Regions from separate parts of the Streptomyces sp. NBC_01717 genome, predicted to be linked through region 2. Evidence: riboswitches for the same ligand, from Rfam matches in the RefSeq annotation. Region 2 holds a riboswitch; each other region holds the start of a gene.

Region 1 (4,743 bases), 4.5 Mb from region 2:
TCGACTTTCCCCTCGCCACCGCCTCCGTCCGCTCGGACCGGTCGTGGCGCGCGGCGCCGCCCGGTCCCGGGCTGGCGGACCGCCGCGTGGAGATCACCGGCGCTCCCGACCGCGGCATGACCGTCAACGCCCTCAACTCCGGGGCGAACGTGTGGATGGCGGACTTCGAGGACGCCACCTCCCCCACCTGGCACAACATCATCGGCGGTCAGCTCAATCTGCTCGATGCCGTGGAGCGCCGGATCGACTTCCGCACCCCCGAGGGCAAGGAGTACCGGCTCGGCGACCACGTCGCGACGATCGCGGTCCGCCCGCGGGGCTGGCACCTTGCGGAGGAGCACCTGGAGTTCGACGGCGGACCCGTGCCGGCTGCACTCGTGGACTTCGGTCTGTACTTCTTTCATTGCGCACGGCGCCAGATCGATGCCGGCTCGGGCCCGTACTTCTACCTGCCCAAACTGGAGAACCGCTACGAGGCCCGTCTCTGGAACGACGTCTTCGTCCTGGCGCAGGAGCTGCTCGGCATCGACCGCGGCACGGTCCGCGCCACGGTCCTGATCGAGACGATCACCGCCGCGTTCGAGATGGAGGAGATCCTCTACGAACTGCGCGAGCACAGTTCCGGCCTCAACGCCGGACGCTGGGACTATCTCTTCAGCCTGATCAAGACGTTCGGCCACCGCACCGACTTCCTGCTGCCCGACCGGGCCACGCTGACGATGACCGCCCCGTTCATGCGCGCGTACACGGATCTGCTCGTGCGCACCTGCCACCGGCGCGGCGCCCACGCCATCGGGGGAATGGCCGCCCACGTGCCCGGCACGGACCGGGCCGCCGACGAGGTGGCGCTGACCAAGGTCCGGCTGGACAAGGAACGCGAGGCAGAGGACGGCTTCGACGGCTCGTGGGTCGCCCATCCAGGACTCGTTCCCGTCTGCCGTGAGGTCTTCGACGGCGTCCTCGGAGACTGCAGCCATCAGATCGAACGCACCCGCGAGGACGTGGAAGTGACAGCGAAGGACCTCCTGTCGGTGCGCAAGCTCAGCGGTCCGCCCACCCCGGAGGGCGTCCGTACCAACATCGCGGTGGCGTTGCGGTACTTCGACGCCTGGCTCCGCGGCAGCGGGGCGGTCGCCCTGCACGGCCTGATGGAGGATGCCGCGACAGCCGAGATCGCCCGCGTGCAGATCTGGCAATGGCTGCGGCATCGCGTGGTGGGCCGTGAGACGGTGCTGGAGCTGCTGGACGACGAGCTCGCCGCCCTGGGCGCCGAGTACCCCTGGGCAGCTCTCGACGAGGTACGGATGCTCTTCGAGCAGAACGCTCTGAGGGCTGAGCTGCCGCTCTTCTTCACCCCGGACGCCTACACGCAACACATCGTCGAGCGCACGGAGGCACGGTCATGAGCCGGGACATCCGCCGGGTCGGCGTGGTCGGCGGCGGTGGGGTGGGCACCGGCATCGCAGAGGTGTGCGCGCGGCCCGGCCTGGACATCGTCGTGTGCGAAGTGGACGCGCATTGTCCCGGAATGTGAACAGCGGCGCCTCAGGAGCGGCCTGACCTCTAGTCTGGCCGGTGCAGCTGGTTCGCCCTGTCCGCCAGGCAGGCGCGTCGCAAGAGGGAACCCGGTGGAAATCCGGGACTGCCCCGCAGCGGTGAGTGGGAACGACCGCCGTCATACGCACTGGATCCGGTCGGATCCGGGAAGCGACGGCCAGTAGGAATCTGCCTCGGCAGGTGCGCCCGCGAGTCCGAAGACCTGCCCGTTGCCCGTACGTGACCGATCGCGTGCGGATATCCCGGTGACCTCGTGGGCGGGTCGGCGTACATACCAGGTGGACGACCGCGCCGACGGCGCGAGTCCCGTCCGTCCGGTTCGTCATCCCTTCGCGCCCGTGTCCCGTCTCCGGGATCCTCAGGAGTCATCTCGCGAAGGAGATTTCCGTGACAGCCAAGACCGCAGCCGCGGCAGCACGGGCCACCGTGTACGGCTACCCCCGCCAGGGCCCGAACCGGGAACTGAAGAAGGCCGTCGAGGGCTACTGGAAGGGCCGTGTCACCGCCGACGCCCTCCGTCGGACCGCGGCGGATCTGCGCCGGTCCACCTGGCAGCAACTGGCCGACACAGGCATCCACGGGGTGCCGACCGGTGACTTCTCGTACTACGACCATGTCCTGGACACCAGCGTCATGGTCGGCGCCGTCCCTCAGCGACACCGTGCGGCCGTCGAAGCCGACGCGCTCGACGGCTACTTCGCCATGGCACGGGGCACCCAGGACGTGGCGCCGCTGGAGATGACCAAGTGGTTCGACACCAACTACCACTACCTGGTGCCTGAGTTGGGACCCGAAACGGTATTCACCACTGACTCCACCAAGCAGGTCGGGGAGCTCAAGGAGGCGATCGCTCTCGGCCTCGCCGCCCGGCCTGTACTCGTCGGTCCGGTCACTTATCTCCTGCTCGCCAAGCCGGCTCCCGGCGTGGCCGCGGACTTCGAACCGCTGACCCTCCTGGACCGGCTGCTGCCCGTCTACGCCGAGGTGCTGGCGGACCTGCGCGCGGCCGGTGCCGACTGGGTGCAGCTCGACGAGCCCGCACTGGTCCAGGACCGCTCGCCGGCCGAGCTGAACGCCGCCGCCCGTGCCTACCGCGACCTCGGTGGCCTGACCGACCGCCCCAAGCTGATCGTCGCCTCCTACTTCGACCGGCTCGGCGACGCCCTGCCCGTCCTGGCGAAAGCCCCCATCGAGGGCCTGGCCCTCGACTTCACCGGCGCCGGCGCCGCCAACCTCGACGCGCTGGCCTCGGTGGGCGGACTCACCGGCAAGCGCCTGGTCGCCGGAGTGGTCGACGGCCGCAACATCTGGATCAACGACCTCGAGAAGTCCCTGGCCACCCTGGGCGCGCTCCTCGGCCTCGCCGATCAGGTGGATGTGGCCGCCTCCTGTTCCCTCCTGCACGTACCGATCGACGCTGCGGCTGAGCGGGACATCGATCCGCAGGTCCTTCGCTGGCTCGCCTTCGCCCGGCAGAAGACGGACGAGATCGTCACCCTGGCCAAGGGCCTGGCTCAGGGCACCGACGCCATCGCCACGGAGCTCGCCGCCAATCGCGCCTACCTCGCCTCCCGCGCGATCTCCCCGATCACCCACGACCCGGCTGTAAGGTTCAGGGCCGCCGCCGTCACGGACGCCGACGGCCGCCGCTCCCAGCCGTACGAGGAACGGTCTGCTGCCCAGAGCGCCCACCTCGAACTGCCACCGCTGCCCACCACCACCATCGGATCGTTCCCGCAGACGAGCGAGCTGCGCACCGCCCGTGCCGATCTGCGCGCAGGGCGCATCGACACTGCCGCTTATGAGCAGCGCATCGAGAGCGAGATCCGCGACGTCCTCGCCTTCCAGGAGGAGGCCGGCATCGACGTCCTGGTGCACGGCGAGCCCGAACGCAACGACATGGTGCAGTACTTCGCCGAGCAGCTCACCGGCTACCTCGCCACCCAGCACGGCTGGGTCCAGTCCTACGGCACCCGCTATGTCCGCCCCCCGGTGCTCGCGGGCGACATCTCCCGGCCGGAACCGATGACGGTGCGCTGGACCTCGTACGCGAACTCCCTCACCGACCGACCCGTCAAGGGCATGCTGACCGGTCCGGTCACCATGCTCGCCTGGTCCTTCGTCCGCGACGACCAGCCGCTCGGCGATACCGCGCGCCAGGTCGCGCTCGCCCTGCGCGACGAGGTGAACGACCTGGAGTCAGCGGGCACTTCGGTCATCCAGGTCGACGAACCCGCCCTGCGCGAGACCCTTCCCCTGCGCATCGCCGACCGCCCCGCCTACCTGGACTGGGCCACGGAAGCCTTCCGCCTCACCACTGGCGGCGTACGTCCGGACACCCAGATCCACACCCACATGTGCTACGCCGAGTTCGGCGACATCGTCCAGGCCATCGACGACCTCGATGCCGACGTCATCAGCTTGGAGGCAGCCCGCTCCCACATGCAGGTCGCACGTGAACTGGCCGCCCACGGCTACCCGCGCGAGGCCGGGCCCGGCGTCTACGACATCCACTCCCCGCGCGTGCCCAGCGCCGAGGAGGCGGCCGCCCTCCTTCGGAAGGGACTTGAAGCCATCCCGGCCGGGCGCCTGTGGGTCAACCCCGACTGCGGCCTGAAGACCCGCGGCTGGCCCGAGACCCGTGCCTCGCTGGAGAACCTGGTCTCCGCCGCCCGCACGGTCCGCTCGGAACTTCCGCACTCCTGACATGAGTCGAAGGCCGAGAGGGTGTGGTGGATGCACGTCCCTCTCGGCCCCTTCCCCCGCCTTCACGCAGGGCTGTCACACCCAGCCGGCAAATCCATCGGTTCCGTACTGGAAGTTCCTCAGGTCCGTGGCGAGTGAGGTTATGGCTGCGGGATTGCGCGGGCTCTCCACCAGGTCCGCGTGAGAACAGCGTGCGGGGAACCATGAGCCCGACGAAGCCGATCGCGCCGCTCACCGCGACGACCGCCCCCGTGACGGCCGCGGAGGAGCAGCTCCTTGCGGCAGCCTCCCCGCGTCCACCCCCAGCGCGGCAGCGGTCTCGTCACCCACGGCCGCTGCCCACATCAAGGGCCGCGTCCGGAAGCCGTCGGCCGAACGATGACCTCCTCCGGACGCCTTACGGACTGAACTTCGGGACCCTGCCGACCGGGCACCCGAGTGGCAGCCCGGTTTGCGATGAAACAGGATGAATCGGAAAAC
Region 2 (4,743 bases):
AGCGCCCGCTCGATGTCGAGCGCCCCGACGAGCCGGTCCTCGGACGCGCCCACCGGCAGCTCCACGGTCCGAGCCGCCCGCGACACGCCGCCCCCGGCCTCGTGAGGCCCATCGGGACACGCGGGATCGGGCGACGCCGGGTCGCACGAGAACCGGCACCCGGAGACGACATCGACCTCGGGCATGAGCGCGGCAAGTGCCCGCACGGCGGTGGACTTGGCGGTGCCCTTCTCCCCACGCACGAGCACACCACCGACAGCGGGCGATACGGCGTTCAGCAACAATCCGAGCCGCAGATCGTCCTGCCCGACGATGGCAGTAAAGGGATACGGGGTACTCACAAAGCCTCCTTGACGACGTCATCCATCCACGGACCGCATTCCAGCCCGTCCGGCGTTCGAGGACCGGGGTCCGGGGCGGAGCCCCGGTTACGGGAAGGGGCGGGGCGGGGAGGAAAGCCCGCCGCAGGCGTTCCCTTCACGCCAACCCCCCAGGCACCCCGGGCTCGTCAGCGCCACGCGCACCAGCCACAACACCGCCCCCTCGGGCCGCCGGCACCTCCGGGGCGCCGGGGCCCACGAACGGCAGTCCTTCCGGCACCCCCGCCTCGATCAGCCGCATCAGCGCCCCCGTATCCGCATGCTCCTCGATCAAGTCCCCCAGCCGGTCCAACTGTTCCTCCCGCAGCGCCCCGAAACTCGTGTCCGGCGCCGGCACGAACCGCCGCCCGGCAGCCGCCGCGACCTCCATCAGGAACCGCCGCCGGAAGCCGTCGCTCTCCAGCGAGCCGTGCCAGTGCGTCCCCCACACCGCCCCCACCCGGCACCCGTCCAGGAACGGCTCGCCGCCCCGCACATCGGCGACCCCGTGATGGATCTCGTACCCCTCCACCGGCTCCCCGAGCGCCGAACCGACCGGCCGGGCCAGGGTCTTCTCCCGGTCGAACCGGATCCGTACCGGAAGCAGCCCGAGCCCTTCGACCTGCCCGGCCCGCGACTCCACCTCGTCCTCGATGCGCTCGCCGAGCACCTGGAACCCGCCGCAGATACCGAGCACCGGACGCCCCTGGGCAGCCCGCCGCAGCAGCGCGTCGGCCAGCCCGCGTTCGCGCAGCCAGGCCAGCGCCTTCACCGTGCCGCGCGTGCCGGGCACGATCACCAGGTCCGCGTCGGCGAGCTCCTCCGCCCGGTCCACGAACCGCACCACCACACCCGGTTCGGCGGCCAGCGCGTCCACATCGGTGAAGTTCGACATGAGCGGCACCGCGCACACCGCGACCCGCAGCACGTCCTCGCCGTGCGGCGGCGCGACGACCGATTCGCGTACGGCCCCGCGCAGCGAGACCCGCAGTCCGTCCTCCTCGTCGATGCCCAGGCCATGGGCGAACGGCAGCACCCCGTAGGTCGGCCGCCCGGTGAGCCCGTGCAGCATGTCGAGCCCCGGCTCCAGCAGCGACACGTCGCCGCGGAACTTGTTGACCAGATAGCCCGCGATCAGCGCCTGGTCCTCGGCGCTGAGCAGCGCCGTCGTACCGAAGAAGGAGGCGAAGACACCGCCACGGTCGATGTCGCCGACGACGACCACCGGGAACCGCGCGGCCCGCGCGATCCCCATGTTCACGATGTCGGTGCGGCGCAGATTGATCTCGGCCGGGCTGCCCGCCCCTTCGCAGATCACCGCGTCATACGTGCCCCGAAGCTGCTCCAGACAGTCCACGACCGTGGAGAGCAGCGACTCCTGCCGCCCCCCGTGGTAGCCGCGTGCACTCATCTCGCCCACCGGCCTGCCCATCAGGACGACCTGGCTGGAGCGGTCGCTGCCGGGCTTGAGCAGTACCGGGTTCATCAGCGCGGTCGGCTCCACCCGGGCTGCCTGGGCCTGCATCGCCTGCGCACGTCCGATCTCCGCGCCCTCGCGGGTGACGAACGAGTTCAGCGACATGTTCTGCGCCTTGAACGGCGCGACCTTCACTCCCTGGCGCACCAGCCAGCGGCAGATGCCTGCCGTGACGACGCTCTTGCCCGCGTCCGACGTGGTTCCGGCGACCAGCAGTCCGCCGCTCATTTTCCGCTCCGTCCCGCGGCCGGGCGCCGCCCCGTGGCCGACCGCCGTCCCGCGATCAGCCGGCCCGCCGCGCACACGCCGAGGGCCAGCACCCCCACCCGGCGCGACAGCCGCACCGCGCGCTCGATGTCCTCGGTCCGCACCGCACGGCCGGCCGCGCCGTTCAGCACCGGCCGGTGCTCGACTCGGCCGGCGTACGCGAGGGTCCCGCCCAGCCGTACGCCGAGCGCGCCCGCGAACGAGGCCTCCACCGGCCCCGCGTTGGGGCTCGGGTGCTTGCCGGCGTCGGCCCGCCAGGCCCGTACCGCCCGACGTGGATGCCCGCCGGCAACCACGGCGAGCACGGCCGTGAGCCGGGCACCGGGCCAGCCCACGACATCGTCCAGCCGGGCCGAGGCCCAGCCGTAGCGCAGATGGCGCGGTGATTTGTGTCCGACCATGGCGTCGAGGGTGTTGACGGCCCGGAAGGCGACGAGTCCGGGCACGCCGCCCACCGCGCCCCACACCAGCGCGCCGACCACCGCGTCGGAGGTGTTCTCGGCGACGGACTCCACCACGGCGCGTGCGATCTGCGGCCCGTCGAGGGAGTGCGGGTCGCGGCCGCACAGATGGGGGAGCCGCTCACGGGCCAGTGCGATGTCACCGGCGGCCAGCGCGCCGCCGATGGCGCGGGCCTCCCGCCCCAGCGATGTGCCGCCGACGACCGACCAGGTCGCGGCCGCGGTGAGGGCGACGGATGCGGCGGGATGACGGCGTACGGCACGGGCGGCCAGCGCGGCTCCGGCCGCGGCACCTCCGGCGCAGACCAGGGTGTGCAGCGCGCCCCACCCGCGGTGGTCGCGCCACAGGCGGCGCTCGACGGCCGCGGCGGCCCGTCCGAACGCGGCGACCGGATGCCGTCGGCGGGGATCACCGAGCAGCTGATCGCCGATCAGACCGGCCGTGGCGCCGTACGCGAAGATGCGGTCGGCTCGCACGGCTCAGCCGGCCGTTGCGCCTCGAAGGACCTTCGTACAGCCGGCTCCCGGTGGGAGCGGCACAGAAACGGACGACGACGCACGGCAGCCGGGCATGGCGATATGTCCTCACTCAGGGTCCGCGCCCTGGTTCGACGTGACCGGCGGCGAGAGTCTCCTGGCTCCCGGATCCGCAGTTCCCCCGGCCTTCCAGCCCGCCTGCGCGAGCCGTGACTTCCGGTGTGGGGGACTGCTCCCCGGTGACAGTGGCGGGACCGCGCCGGATTCGCACCGGCTTCCTCTGCTGTCGCCGTAAATGGCTCCGGCAGTCCACCACGCTCCGCGAATGCCCGTCAACCTGGCCTTGACCTGCGGCGGCGCAGTGTGCGCGGACGCACATCGGGCCGGCCACACGCGAGGTGTGTCCGGCCCGATGGAACCCCGATGACGGAGTGCGGCCAGGTGCTCAGGCGACGATCAGATAGATCCCGTACGCGACCGCGGCCGCGCAGAGCCCGAAGCAGAGGTACGCGCCGGTGCGGGCGAGTGCCAGGGAGCCTGAGGCGGAGCCGCCCTGCGCAGCCGGTTCCGGCTGCTTGGAGAGGCCGACGATGCCCAGGGTGAAGAGGCCCACCAGCGCCACGGTGACGACGAGGGAGACGCCGAAGACGGAGCCGAGAGCTGCCCAGTCGATGTTCATGGTGATCTGTCCTTACACCGTGGCGGGCCGCGCCGGATCGGCGACGGTTCCGGCCGGGGCCGGGATGGTGGTCTTGAGGTCCGTGGCTGCGGTCGCGTCCGCCGTGGTGGCCGGAGCCGCGGCCCCGGTGGGCGGCGGGGTGACGGCCGCGATGGCGGTGGTGATGACACCCGCCGGTTCGGCGGCGGGAGCGACATCGCCGTGACCGACCGGCTTGCGGCGGGACAGCAGCCAGATGGCGGCGGACCCGCCGATCAGCAGCATGGCGACGACGACGACACCCCAGGTGCCCTGCTTGGTGAGGAACTCCGCGCCCGCACCGACCAGACCGGCGGCCGGCAGGGTCAGACCCCAGGCGACGAACATCCGGGTCGCGGTGGACCAGCGGACCACACCGCCCCGGCGGCCCAGCCCCGCACCCATCACGGCGCCGGAGCACGACTGGGTGGTGGAGAGGGAGAAGCCGAGGTGCGAGGAGGCCAGGATGACCGTGGCCGCGCTGGTCTGGGCGGCGAAGCCCTGCGGCGGCTTGAGTTCGGTGAGGCCACTGCCCATGGTGCGGATGATGCGCCAGCCACCGAGGTAGGTGCCGAGCGCGATGGCCATGCCCGCGGAGACGATGACCCAGACCGGCGGGTTGGAGCCGGGGGACAGGACGCCGCCGGTGACCAGGGCCAGGGTGATGATGCCCATGGTCTTCTGCGCGTCGTTGGTGCCGTGGGCGAGCGAGACCAGTCCGGCCGAGGCGATCTGGCCGGCGCGGTAGCCCTTCGCGGTGGCCTTCTCCTGGGCGTCGTTACGGACCTTGCCGCCGATCCGGTACGTCAGCCTGGTCGCCAGCAGTGCGGCGAGACCGGCGACGACCGGGGCGGCGACCGCGGGGAGCAGCACCTTGGTGACGACGGTGCCGCCGTCGACCGAGGACCAGCCCGCCGACATCACCGCGGCGCCGATGAGACCGCCGAAGAGGGCGTGGGAGGAACTGGACGGCAGGCCGACCAGCCAGGTCAGCAGATTCCACAG
Region 3 (4,743 bases), 590 kb from region 2:
GAGCAACTGTTCGGCGGTGACCCGGCCGCCGATCCTGACGCCCTGCGCCCAGTCGGGCAGCGGCACTTCGGGCAGGGTGAACACCGGGTGCGTACCGGGGATCGGCGAGCCGAGAAAGACGGAGAACAGCAGCCGCACGCCTACGACGAACAGCCCGATCCTGATGAACGCCCCGTACGAACGGGCCCACGGCGCATCCGTCCGGCGCGCCGCCACGACGTAACCGGCCACCCCCACCAGCAGCCCGAGCAGCAGTGGATTGCTGGTCCGGGAGGCGGCGGTGGCCAGCCCGAGCGCCCACAGCCACCAGGCCCCCGCGGGCAGGGCGTTGCTGCGGGTCGCCTCGGGGGCACGCAGGGCACGGCCCGGCCGGGCCGTGCCGGCGGAGACGGTCATCCGCGGCGGCGGCGGGCCTGCACGACCGCGGCGACGCCGAGCAGAAGGACGGCGGCGACACCGGCGAGCACCCCGGCGGACGGACCGCCGCTGCCGCTCCCCGGGTGGGCCGAGGCGGACGGGCTCGCGGGCTCCTGCGACGTGGTGTCGGCGTGCCCGGTGCCGGAGACCTGCTCACCGCAGCCCGAGGCCGGATAGCCGGAGATCGCGCAGAGCAGTGCCTCGCTGCTGTAGCGCAGCGGCTTGGCCACGGAGGCGAGGGCCTCCGCGGCGCTCGCGTCCTCGGCGACCTGCGCGCACGCGGTACGCGGCGCGGGCGGCGTCTCCCCGTCAGGGGCGTCCGCCGCCGTGCCGGGGTCGATGACGAGCGCGACCCGCTTGCTGCCGTCCTTGGCGGGGGTGTCCGCGCAGATCGCCGCGAAGTCGGGGGCGCGGCGTGGCTTCGCCGAGTCCTGGGAGTCCTCGCTGACCGAGAACCGGAAGCCCTGCACCGCACCGTCGTCGGGCCGGACCAGCGACGGGCCCTGGGTGGCATACGCCCAGCCCGTCCCCTTGCCCTCCCAGAACGACCAGTAGCGGTAGCCGGCCGCGTGGGCGGTGCCCGCGCCGAGCACGGTCAGGACGGCGCCGAGAACGAGCAGCAGGGCGCCCGCCGTCGGCCACCCGGATCGATTCCCCGCTCGGTTCACAGCTGCGGGGTCTTCCGGCGGCTGCTGATGAGGAAGCCGACACCGGCACCGGCGGCGAGACCGATACCGACGAGCCACCACACGCCGAGACCGGCGTCGTCGCTCGTGCCGTCCTGCGCCGCGTAGTCGCTGGTGGCCGGCGAGGGTGTGTGGACGGCGGCCGGCTTCGGCCCGGTCGCGCTCAGCCGCTCGACCAGGTCGACACCGCCGAAGTCGCGGGCATCGGCGCCGGTCGTGTGCGCGGCCACGACCAACTGGGCGTAGGCGGCCGGGCCGTTCTCGGCCGCCCAGGGCGCGGCGTGCTTCTTCAGCCAGCCGAGCGCGCCGGCCGCCTTGTCCTGGTGGCCCGCGGCGGCCAGGGCGACGACCGCGTCCGCGGTGTTGCCGAAGTCGGGCTGCTCGGTGGTGTCGGTGGCGCCCGGCATCGGCGGCTGGTTCAGGTGGCCGGTCTTCGCGAGGGCACCCGCGAGATAGTGCGCACCGTTCTGGGCGGCCTGCTCGGGCTTGACGACGGCGCCCTTGTGGCAGGTGGGCGCCTTGTCCTCGGACGCGGAATTGTTCCAGGCGGCCAGCCCCTTGCCCATGGAACCGAGCACACCGGCCGCGGTGGCGTCCGCGTTGGCGGCGAGCTTGCCGCCCTTGTCGGGCTGGTACGCGAACGCGCCGCCGTCCTTGCCGCCGCACGGGATCGCCAGCTCGAGCAGCGCGTCGTACGGCGTTTTGCCGCCCTCGGTCGTCACATCGCCGAGCCGCTGGCCCCGCTTGGCCAGGGCGCCGATCACGATCGAGGTGGAGTTGGCGTCGCTGGGCGAGCCCGGGTTGTAACCCCAGCCGCCGTCCTCGTTCTGAACGGACTTCAGCCAGGCGACCCCGTTGTCGACGGCATCGCCGTGCCCGCCGACCTCGGCGAGCGCCTGGACCGCGGCGGCTGTGGCGTTGGTGTCCGTCATGGTCTTCGCGTCGCACGGTTTGCTGACATCCGCGCGGTACGAGGCGTAGGCGCCGCTGTCACACTGCTGGGCGACCAGCCAGTCGACGGACGCGGCCGCGGGGGTGACCCCTTCGAGCCGCTGGGCGATGAAGGCCAGCGACTGCCTCCAGACCCCGTCGTACGTCGGGTCCTTGGTGCCGTACAGCCCGGACGGCAGCGCGACGGACGGGGTGGGCGACGGAGACGGCGCCGCCACCGCGGCCGGGGCAGCGGCCGCACAGAGCACGGTGGCGGTGGCGGCGAGCGTTGCTGCGGTGCGGCGAACGGTCATGGTGGGCTGGGCCTCTCCTGCGGTGGGAACCGGGCACAGGCACACTCAGGCACCAGGCTCCGGCCCCGTATGCCTCGACGGTGCCGGTCACCGGGGTTCCGGTGACGCGAGCCGGTCACGACCGCGGACAGGGCATTCCGACTCACCGCTGTGTCAGCGGCTCACGGTTGCGTGGTCAGTGCCGGATTCGCACCGGCTTCCCCCTGAACGGGCATGATGACGACGCCCACACTCTACCGGGGCCTAGCCCGCCGCTTCGGGCGGAGGGGCGCCCGGAACAGCGACGTACGTCACCCGTGAGGTCGGGCCGGGTCGGGCCGGGTCGGAGCGGTGGGAGAGGAGGTCAGCCCCTGATGACGGCCGGTGCCTCATCGCGAACCGTGGCCATGGTGGCCTTGTCGCGGGCTTCGTCGTTCAGGCGGAGGAGCGGCTCGGTGTTGGAGGGGATCGTCGGCGAACCCCCTCACACCGCGATGTACGTCACCGGATCGCTCCCTGTCATCGCCTCCGCGCGCCCCAGCTTCACCAGTCGGCGGACGTGGGCCTCGGCCTCCGAGACCGCAATGTTCCGTGAGCCGTGCGGGATCTGTTCCCACGGCCGGTTCCACTCCATCCGCTCGGCCAGCTGCCACGGCGTGAGCGGGGTGGCGAGCAGCGCGAGCAGGCCGGTCAGCCGCTCCTCGTGGTGGTCGAGGAGTTCCTGTACGCGCCGGGCCGCGTCCGGGAACGCGTGCTGGTGGGCGGGCAGCACCTCGGCGACGCCCAGCCGGCCGATGCGCTCCAGCGAGTCGAGGTAGTCGCCCAGTGGGTCGGTGGCCGTCGCGTCGTCCGGGTCCTCGTACAGCCCGATGTGCGGACTGATCCCGGGCAGCAGATGGTCGCCGGAGAAGAGCCGGCCGCGGCCGGGCAGGTTCGCCGGGTGGTCCTCCTCCAGATGCAGGCAGACATGGCCGGGGGTGTGGCCCGGCGTCCAGACCGCGCGGAGCCGGCGGCCCGCCAGGTCGAGCAGCTCGCCGGGGACGATCTCGCGGTCCGGGAGGGCGGCGCGAAGGCCGGGCAGGGTGCGCATCCGGCCGGTGGCGCGGGCGGCGCGCAGTGGGGCGAGGTGGTCCTCGGGGGCGCCGACCGCGGTGAGTTTCGCCGCCAGGTAGGCCAGCCAGGTGCCCGGTTCGGACTCGCGGGTGCGGCGCACGATCGCGGTGTCCGCGGCGTGCATCGCGATCCAGGCCCCGGATGATTCGCGGACCTGGCCGGACAGGCCGTGGTGGTCGGGGTGGTGGTGGGTGATGACCACGCCATGGATGTCGGTGATGCCGACTCCGATGGCGGTGAGGCCCGCGACCAGGGTGTCCCAGGCCTCCGGGTCGTCCCAGCCGGTGTCGATCAGGACCGGGCCGCGGCCGGTGTCAAGGACGTGAACCAGGGTGTGGCCGAGCGGGTTGTCCGGGATGGGGACCTTGATGGACCACACGCCGCCGCCGTGCTCGGTCACCTGTGTCATGAGATCCCCATCTCTCGTCCCGGCATGCGGCCGTGCTGCGCCGCAACCACTGTAACGAGAACTCGTTCCAGTAGTAGCCCTGGTCGACTATTCGTCCGAGGTCGATCGCCGTCGGATCCGTGGACTCCTGGAACTGGAACTGGTATCAGTTCTGACACGGAGTCAGGTATGGAGTCAGGTGCGGAGTCGGTACGTGCCGGGTCGCGGGAGGCAGCAGCCATGACCGAGCTTGTCGAACACGGAAAACTGTTCATCGGCGGGGAGTTGGTCGATCCGCTCGGCCAGGACGTCATCGAGGTGATATCGCCCCACACCGAGCAGGTCATCGGCCGGGTGCCGCACGCCTGCGAGGGGGACGTGGACCGGGCTGTCGACGCCGCCCGCCGGGCCTTCGACGAAGGGCCCTGGCCGCGGGCGTCCCTCGACGAGCGGATCGAGGTGATCACCCGGATCAAGGACGCGTTCGCCGTGCGGTACGAGGAGATCGCCCGCGTCATCAGCTCCGAGAACGGAACCCCGTACAGCTCCAGTGTGATGGTGCAGGCACTCGCCGCGATGATGGTGTGGGACGCGGCGATCACCGTCGCCCGTACCTTCCCGTACGAGGAACGGCGCGACGGCGTCCTCGGGCCGCTGCTGGTGCGCCGGGAGCCGGTCGGCGTCGTCGCGGCCGTCGTGCCGTGGAACGTCCCGCAGTTCACCGCCGCCGCCAAACTCGCGCCCGCGCTGCTGTCCGGCTGCACGGCCGTCCTCAAGGTCTCGCCCGAATCGCCCCTGGACGCCTACATCCTGGCCGAGATCGCCGCCGAGGCCGGGCTCCCCGAGGGCGTGCTGTCGATCCTCCCGGCGGACCGCGAGGTGAGTGAGTACCTGGTCGGGCATCCGGGCATCGACA
Region 4 (4,743 bases), 5.8 Mb from region 2:
GATCCGTGGCCCGCCGGTATACGCGGGGCCGGGTCAAGCGTGTTGCTGCCCCGGCCTGTCGCCGTTGGTGAGCAGGTCGTCGAAGAGTGCGCGGTAGTGCACCATCGCTCCCCGCAGTTCCTCGGTGGTCGTCTGCTGGCCACCGGCTCGTGCATTGACTGCGTGGGCGGCGCGGTAATGCTCCAGCGTGCGCCCGTGTTCGACCGACAGGTCCTTCACCTGCTGCTCGTAGCCCTCGGTCGGGTAGCCACGTTCCGTCATGAGCCGGGTCACCAGCTGGTCCGCCTCACCGACCGCCTCTTGCGGGCGGTCCACGAAATGCTCCTGCACGCTGTTCCACTCCTGCGCGTACTGCTGACGAGCGGTCGAGGGCAGCGGCTTGAGATCGAGGTCGTCGTGCCGTTGCTCGCGGTCGCGCAGATCACGCTCAGCCGCCGTGCGGCTGTCACCTGTTTCGACAGCACGCTCGTACTCCGGCCCGAAGCGCTCTCGCAGATGCCGCCGCCGAACGGCGAGCCGGACAATCACCGCGATGGCGACAAGGACCACCACCACGACGACGATGGCAACAATGATTCCTGTGGACATCTGGTCCTCCGATCGAGGTCGGCCCCATCCCCGTCATGCGCGGCTGCCTCAGTGGGCCCTGTCAGGCGGAAATCCGATGGACCTCGGGAGGCAGCCGAGGTTCAGGCCGACGACACGGCCGATGGTCACCCCCTGCGGCCAGGCGAGATCCGGTCCGGCGAATCACTGCACGACTCGCCTTTCCGGCACCTGTTCCTCCTCTTCCTCGTCGGGCAGCTTCACGTCGGTCACCGTGATGTCGACCTCTACGACCTCCAGACCGGTCATCCGCTCGATGGCGGCGATCACTTCGGTCCGGACGTCGCCCGTGAGCTCGACGATCGGGAAGCCGTATTCGACGATGAGCGACAGGTCGACCGCGGTCTGGACCTCACCGACCTCGACCTTGACACCGCCGGTGACGGACCGACCTCCCGCTCCGGGCACTCGCTCCCGCACGGTCCCCATACCGCGGGTGAATCCTCCGCCCATGCCCTGGACTCCGGGCACGCTCCGGGCCGCCAGCCCGGCGATCTTCGCCACCACGCCGTCGGCGATCGTGGTACGCCCCCGTGCCCCGGATTCCGTTCGGCGGTTCTCCCGGCGGCTTTCGCCCTGAGATCCTGCTCCGTGCGTGGACTCGGATGCCGGGCGGGTGGTCTCGGGCCGGCTCAGCTGCGTTTGATCGGTCATGGTCGGTCGCCCTTCCGAAGAGGAGGTGGGCTCGATCGCCTTGGCCATTTTACGTACGATTTGTCATCATTGCCCGGGTGGAAGGGTGTGCGGCCGGGCCCGCCGCCGCGGAGGAGGGCGGGTCGTTGTGGGGGAGTGGGGCCTCAGGTGCCCGCCCTCCGGCCGGGCAGGGGAGGCGAAGTCCGTCGTGACCCATGGTGGAGGGGGGCGTACGTGACTCCGCGATCCATCACGGAGACGGCTCCCCCGGCTACCGTCCGTGCGACGCGGTGATCTCGTCGGTTCCGGTGCTCAGGGGCCGCCCGCAACGCAGGTTCCAGCGCCCGGACCGGCCGCTGAGCTCGGACAGCGTCAGCGGGGCGACGTCCAACCGCCAGAACGCCTGCGGCGGAAGGCCCAGCGCATGCACGATCGCGGCCCGTACCGCCGCGGGTTCGACCACGGCGAGCACGCTGCCGTCGTCGGCACCCTCCCCATGCAGCGAATCCAGCCAGCCGCCTACCCGCGCGTGCAGCTCCAGCAGCGACTCACCGTCGTGCGGGGCGGCCGAGGGGTCGGACAGCCAGGTCGACACCGCCTCCGGCTCGCCCCGGCTCACCTCTGCCAGCCGCTGTCCGCGCCAACGCCCCAAGTCCCAGCCCCGAAGGGCAGGTTCGGGCTCGGACCGCAGCCCCAACGCCTCGGCGGTCCCGCTGCACCGCTCGTCCGAGCCGTGCACCCGGCGGTCTGCAGCAGGCACCGCGGCCGCGGCCGCACGCGCCCGCCGGACGCCGGACGCGTCGAGCGGGGCGTCGCCGTCGAAGCGGGCCTCGCGCAGCGCCGCGTTGAGCGCCGGTGAGATCAACATCACCCGTACCGTGAACACCCGCGTCAACTCCCTGAACTGTGGCCTCTTCAGTAAGCACACCATGGCATCCAGGGCTGTGGGGTGGGCAGATGGTGCCATGGCGGCGGGGTGCTCCCAGGCGGTATGGTCGCGACGAACATGACGACGGTGTGATGGAAGTCCGGTGAGAATCCGGCACGGTCGCGCCACTGTGAACCCGTATCCGTACGGGAAGTCAGACCCAGCACTGTCGTCTCAGGCACCACGATCGGGACGCGTGTTCCCCCAGGAGGTTCTGCCATGGCACAGACTGCTGCCCCCGCCGCCGTCGCATCACCCGCCATCACCCCCATCTCGCTGAAGGCCATTGCCCCGTGGGCGGTCTTCTTCGGCATTCTCATGCTCGTCCTGCTGTACTTCGTCGGCGCCGAGCAGGGCGCCACTGCGGTCATCTCCGGCGAGGGTGTCCACGAGTGGGTCCACGACGGTCGCCACCTGCTCGGTTTCCCCTGCCACTGACATACCGCGCAAGCCAGGGGAACCCCTCATGAACTCCATATCTGTCAGAGCCCTGCTGATCCGAGGCATGCTGGCCGGCCTCGTCGCGGGCGCGCTCGCACTTGCCGTCGCCTACTTCCTCGGGGAGTCGCGGGTCGACGCGGCGATCGCCCTCGAAGAGGCGCACAGCCACGACCACGGTGGCGGCGAGGAACTCGTCAGCCGTGCCATGCAGTCCACGGCCGGCCTCGCCACCGGTGTCCTCGTCTTCGGCGTGGCCGTCGGCGGCATCGCCGCGCTCGTCTTCTGCTACGCCCTCGGCCGCATCGGCAGGTTCGGCCCCCGGGCCACCGCCGCACTGATCGCGTTCGGCGCCCTGCTGACCGTGTATGTCGTGCCGTTCCTCAAGTACCCGGCCAACCCGCCGGCCGTCGGCAACCCCGACACGATCGGCCAACGCACCGCCATGTTCTTCCTCATGGTCGCTCTCAGTGTGCTGCTCGCCGTCGCGGCCGTCATTCTCGGCAAGCGGCTGGCTCCTCGCCTGGGCAACTGGAACGCGACGATCGCCGCATCCGCCGCCTACGTCCTCGTCATCGGGCTCGCCTACGTCTTCCTGCCCTCGTTCAACGAGGTCGGCAAGGACTTCCCGGCCGGCCTGCTGTGGGAGTTCCGCCTCGCCACCCTCGCCGTTCAGGCCACGCTCTGGACCACTTTCGGTCTGTTCTTCGGCTATCTGACCGAGCGTCTGCTGGTGCCGGGATCGGACACGGTCCCGGCGGAGGGTGGCACGGTATCCCGCACGGCCACCGCTGCCGGCTGACCGGCCGAAACACCACTACGACCGAACCCGCCAGGAGCTGCCTGGCGGGTTCGGTCGTGGTAGGGGTCCAGCCGCCCGGGTGTCCGGCGTCATGACGGACGTCGAGCCGAGACCTGGGGAGAAGGTGCGGACCCGGCGGCTCCGTCCGTCGCAGCCGCTCCGTCCCCGCGTTCGTCCGCCGATCCGGCCGTCCAGTCGATCCGGTAGTGCCTCAGCAGGTCGTCCTCCCCGACGAAGCGCATCCCGGCCGCTGCCATGACGTGCTGGGACGCGGCGTTGTCGAGGTCGGCGTCGCCCTTGACCGACGCGACACCCTCGGCACGGGCGAACTCCAGCAGCGCGCGCAGAGCCTCGGAGGCGTACCCCTTGCCGCGCATCGCCGGTATCAGGCCGTAGCCGATCGTGACCTGCCCCTGGTCGTCCGGGACGCCATGGAAGCCGACTCCGCCGATGGCGTGCCCGTCCTCGCGGAGGCGGATCTCGTACGCGCCGAACGGCTCGGGATTGCCGGTGTCCGCGCAGTGCTCCAGGAAGTGCCGCGCGCCCGCCCGGTCGCCGTCGTTGGGATAGTCAGGTGCCCAGAGGGCGTCCGGCCCGGGACGGCCTTCCACTACGTACTCCGCCTCTGCGGGGGTCAGAGGGTGGAGCACGAGCCGCGTTGTCACTAGAGCTTCCATGACTCGTCGGACTATCACGGCGGCAAGCCTCGACGCATCGGAATTTTGGCCGCTCGAAGAGGGGGTAGCGACGTGCGTAAGGGCCGACTCCCCCCGAACACGCCCGCAGCCCTACCGAAGGCGCTCCGCCTCAGACGTCCGAGTCGCCCTCGTCGTCCCAGAAAGCCCCGGACATCGCCGCAGCCATGCGCAGATGCGGTGTCGCCTCGGCCTGCCGTCCCTGCCGCTCCAACGTGCGACCGAGCATGAGCCGTGCGTAGTGCTCCACAGGGTCGCGCTCCAGCACGGCCCGCAGCTCCGTCTCGGCCTTGCCGAGTCGGGCCGAGTGGTAGTAGGCGCGGGCCAGCAGCAGCCGCGGGGCGACCTGCTCCGGCGCTTCCTCGACCAGCCCACCCAGGATCCGGGCCGCGGTGAGATACTCCTTCGCCTCGAAGAACATCCGGGCGCGGTCCCAGCGGTCGGCTGCCGTACCGAACTCGAAGTAGCTGTCGTTCACTTGTCCTCCTCGGTCGCGGCCTTCCCGGATCCTGCCGGTCGGGCGTCCGTTCATCCGCCCAGCCGTTCGTTCGCCCTTGACAACACAGCATAATGGTTGAACATTCCACTAAAATCTCGGCGTGGGTATCGACCGCCCGCGCCCGCACGGGAATAGGTTGAGC

The links. Region 2 has a riboswitch for cobalamin ahead of OHB49_RS32000 (cobalamin biosynthesis protein). Riboswitches for the same ligand answer to the same signal wherever they lie in the genome.
Region 1: another riboswitch for cobalamin. It lies ahead of metE (5-methyltetrahydropteroyltriglutamate--homocysteine S-methyltransferase); the one in region 2 lies ahead of OHB49_RS32000 (cobalamin biosynthesis protein).
Region 3: another riboswitch for cobalamin. It lies ahead of OHB49_RS29340 (prenyltransferase/squalene oxidase repeat-containing protein); the one in region 2 lies ahead of OHB49_RS32000 (cobalamin biosynthesis protein).
Region 4: another riboswitch for cobalamin. It lies ahead of OHB49_RS06135 (CbtB domain-containing protein); the one in region 2 lies ahead of OHB49_RS32000 (cobalamin biosynthesis protein).

What each region holds. Positions count from the first base shown of each region.
Region 1 is NZ_CP109178.1:2,595,382-2,600,124, forward strand. Features, by position in the region: gene aceB (malate synthase A) at 1-1,406, shown strand, start outside; partial or broken gene OHB49_RS11815 (3-hydroxyacyl-CoA dehydrogenase NAD-binding domain-containing protein) at 1,403-1,516, shown strand; cobalamin riboswitch at 1,566-1,781, shown strand; gene metE (5-methyltetrahydropteroyltriglutamate--homocysteine S-methyltransferase) at 1,945-4,263, shown strand; partial or broken gene OHB49_RS45830 (iron chelate uptake ABC transporter family permease subunit) at 4,460-4,602, opposite strand.
Region 2 is NZ_CP109178.1:7,066,203-7,070,945, forward strand. Features, by position in the region: gene OHB49_RS31990 (putative cobaltochelatase) at 1-341, opposite strand, end outside; gene OHB49_RS31995 (cobyric acid synthase) at 478-2,064, opposite strand; gene OHB49_RS32000 (cobalamin biosynthesis protein) at 2,061-3,041, opposite strand; cobalamin riboswitch at 3,193-3,321, opposite strand; gene OHB49_RS32005 (hypothetical protein) at 3,487-3,720, opposite strand; gene OHB49_RS32010 (inorganic phosphate transporter) at 3,733-4,743, opposite strand, start outside.
Region 3 is NZ_CP109178.1:6,472,289-6,477,031, forward strand. Features, by position in the region: gene OHB49_RS29330 (energy-coupling factor transporter transmembrane component T) at 1-396, opposite strand, end outside; gene OHB49_RS29335 (SCO2322 family protein) at 393-1,040, opposite strand; gene OHB49_RS29340 (prenyltransferase/squalene oxidase repeat-containing protein) at 1,082-2,347, opposite strand; cobalamin riboswitch at 2,412-2,598, opposite strand; partial or broken gene OHB49_RS29345 (hypothetical protein) at 2,691-2,792, opposite strand; gene OHB49_RS29350 (MBL fold metallo-hydrolase) at 2,811-3,848, opposite strand; gene OHB49_RS29355 (aldehyde dehydrogenase) at 4,068-4,743, shown strand, end outside.
Region 4 is NZ_CP109178.1:1,308,427-1,313,169, reverse strand. Features, by position in the region: gene OHB49_RS06150 (hypothetical protein) at 34-588, opposite strand; gene OHB49_RS06145 (Asp23/Gls24 family envelope stress response protein) at 751-1,260, opposite strand; gene OHB49_RS06140 (histidine phosphatase family protein) at 1,511-2,107, opposite strand; adenosylcobalamin (AdoCbl) riboswitch at 2,235-2,383, shown strand; gene OHB49_RS06135 (CbtB domain-containing protein) at 2,387-2,605, shown strand; gene OHB49_RS06130 (CbtA family protein) at 2,634-3,407, shown strand; gene OHB49_RS06125 (GNAT family N-acetyltransferase) at 3,497-4,072, opposite strand; gene OHB49_RS06120 (tetratricopeptide repeat protein) at 4,215-4,580, opposite strand.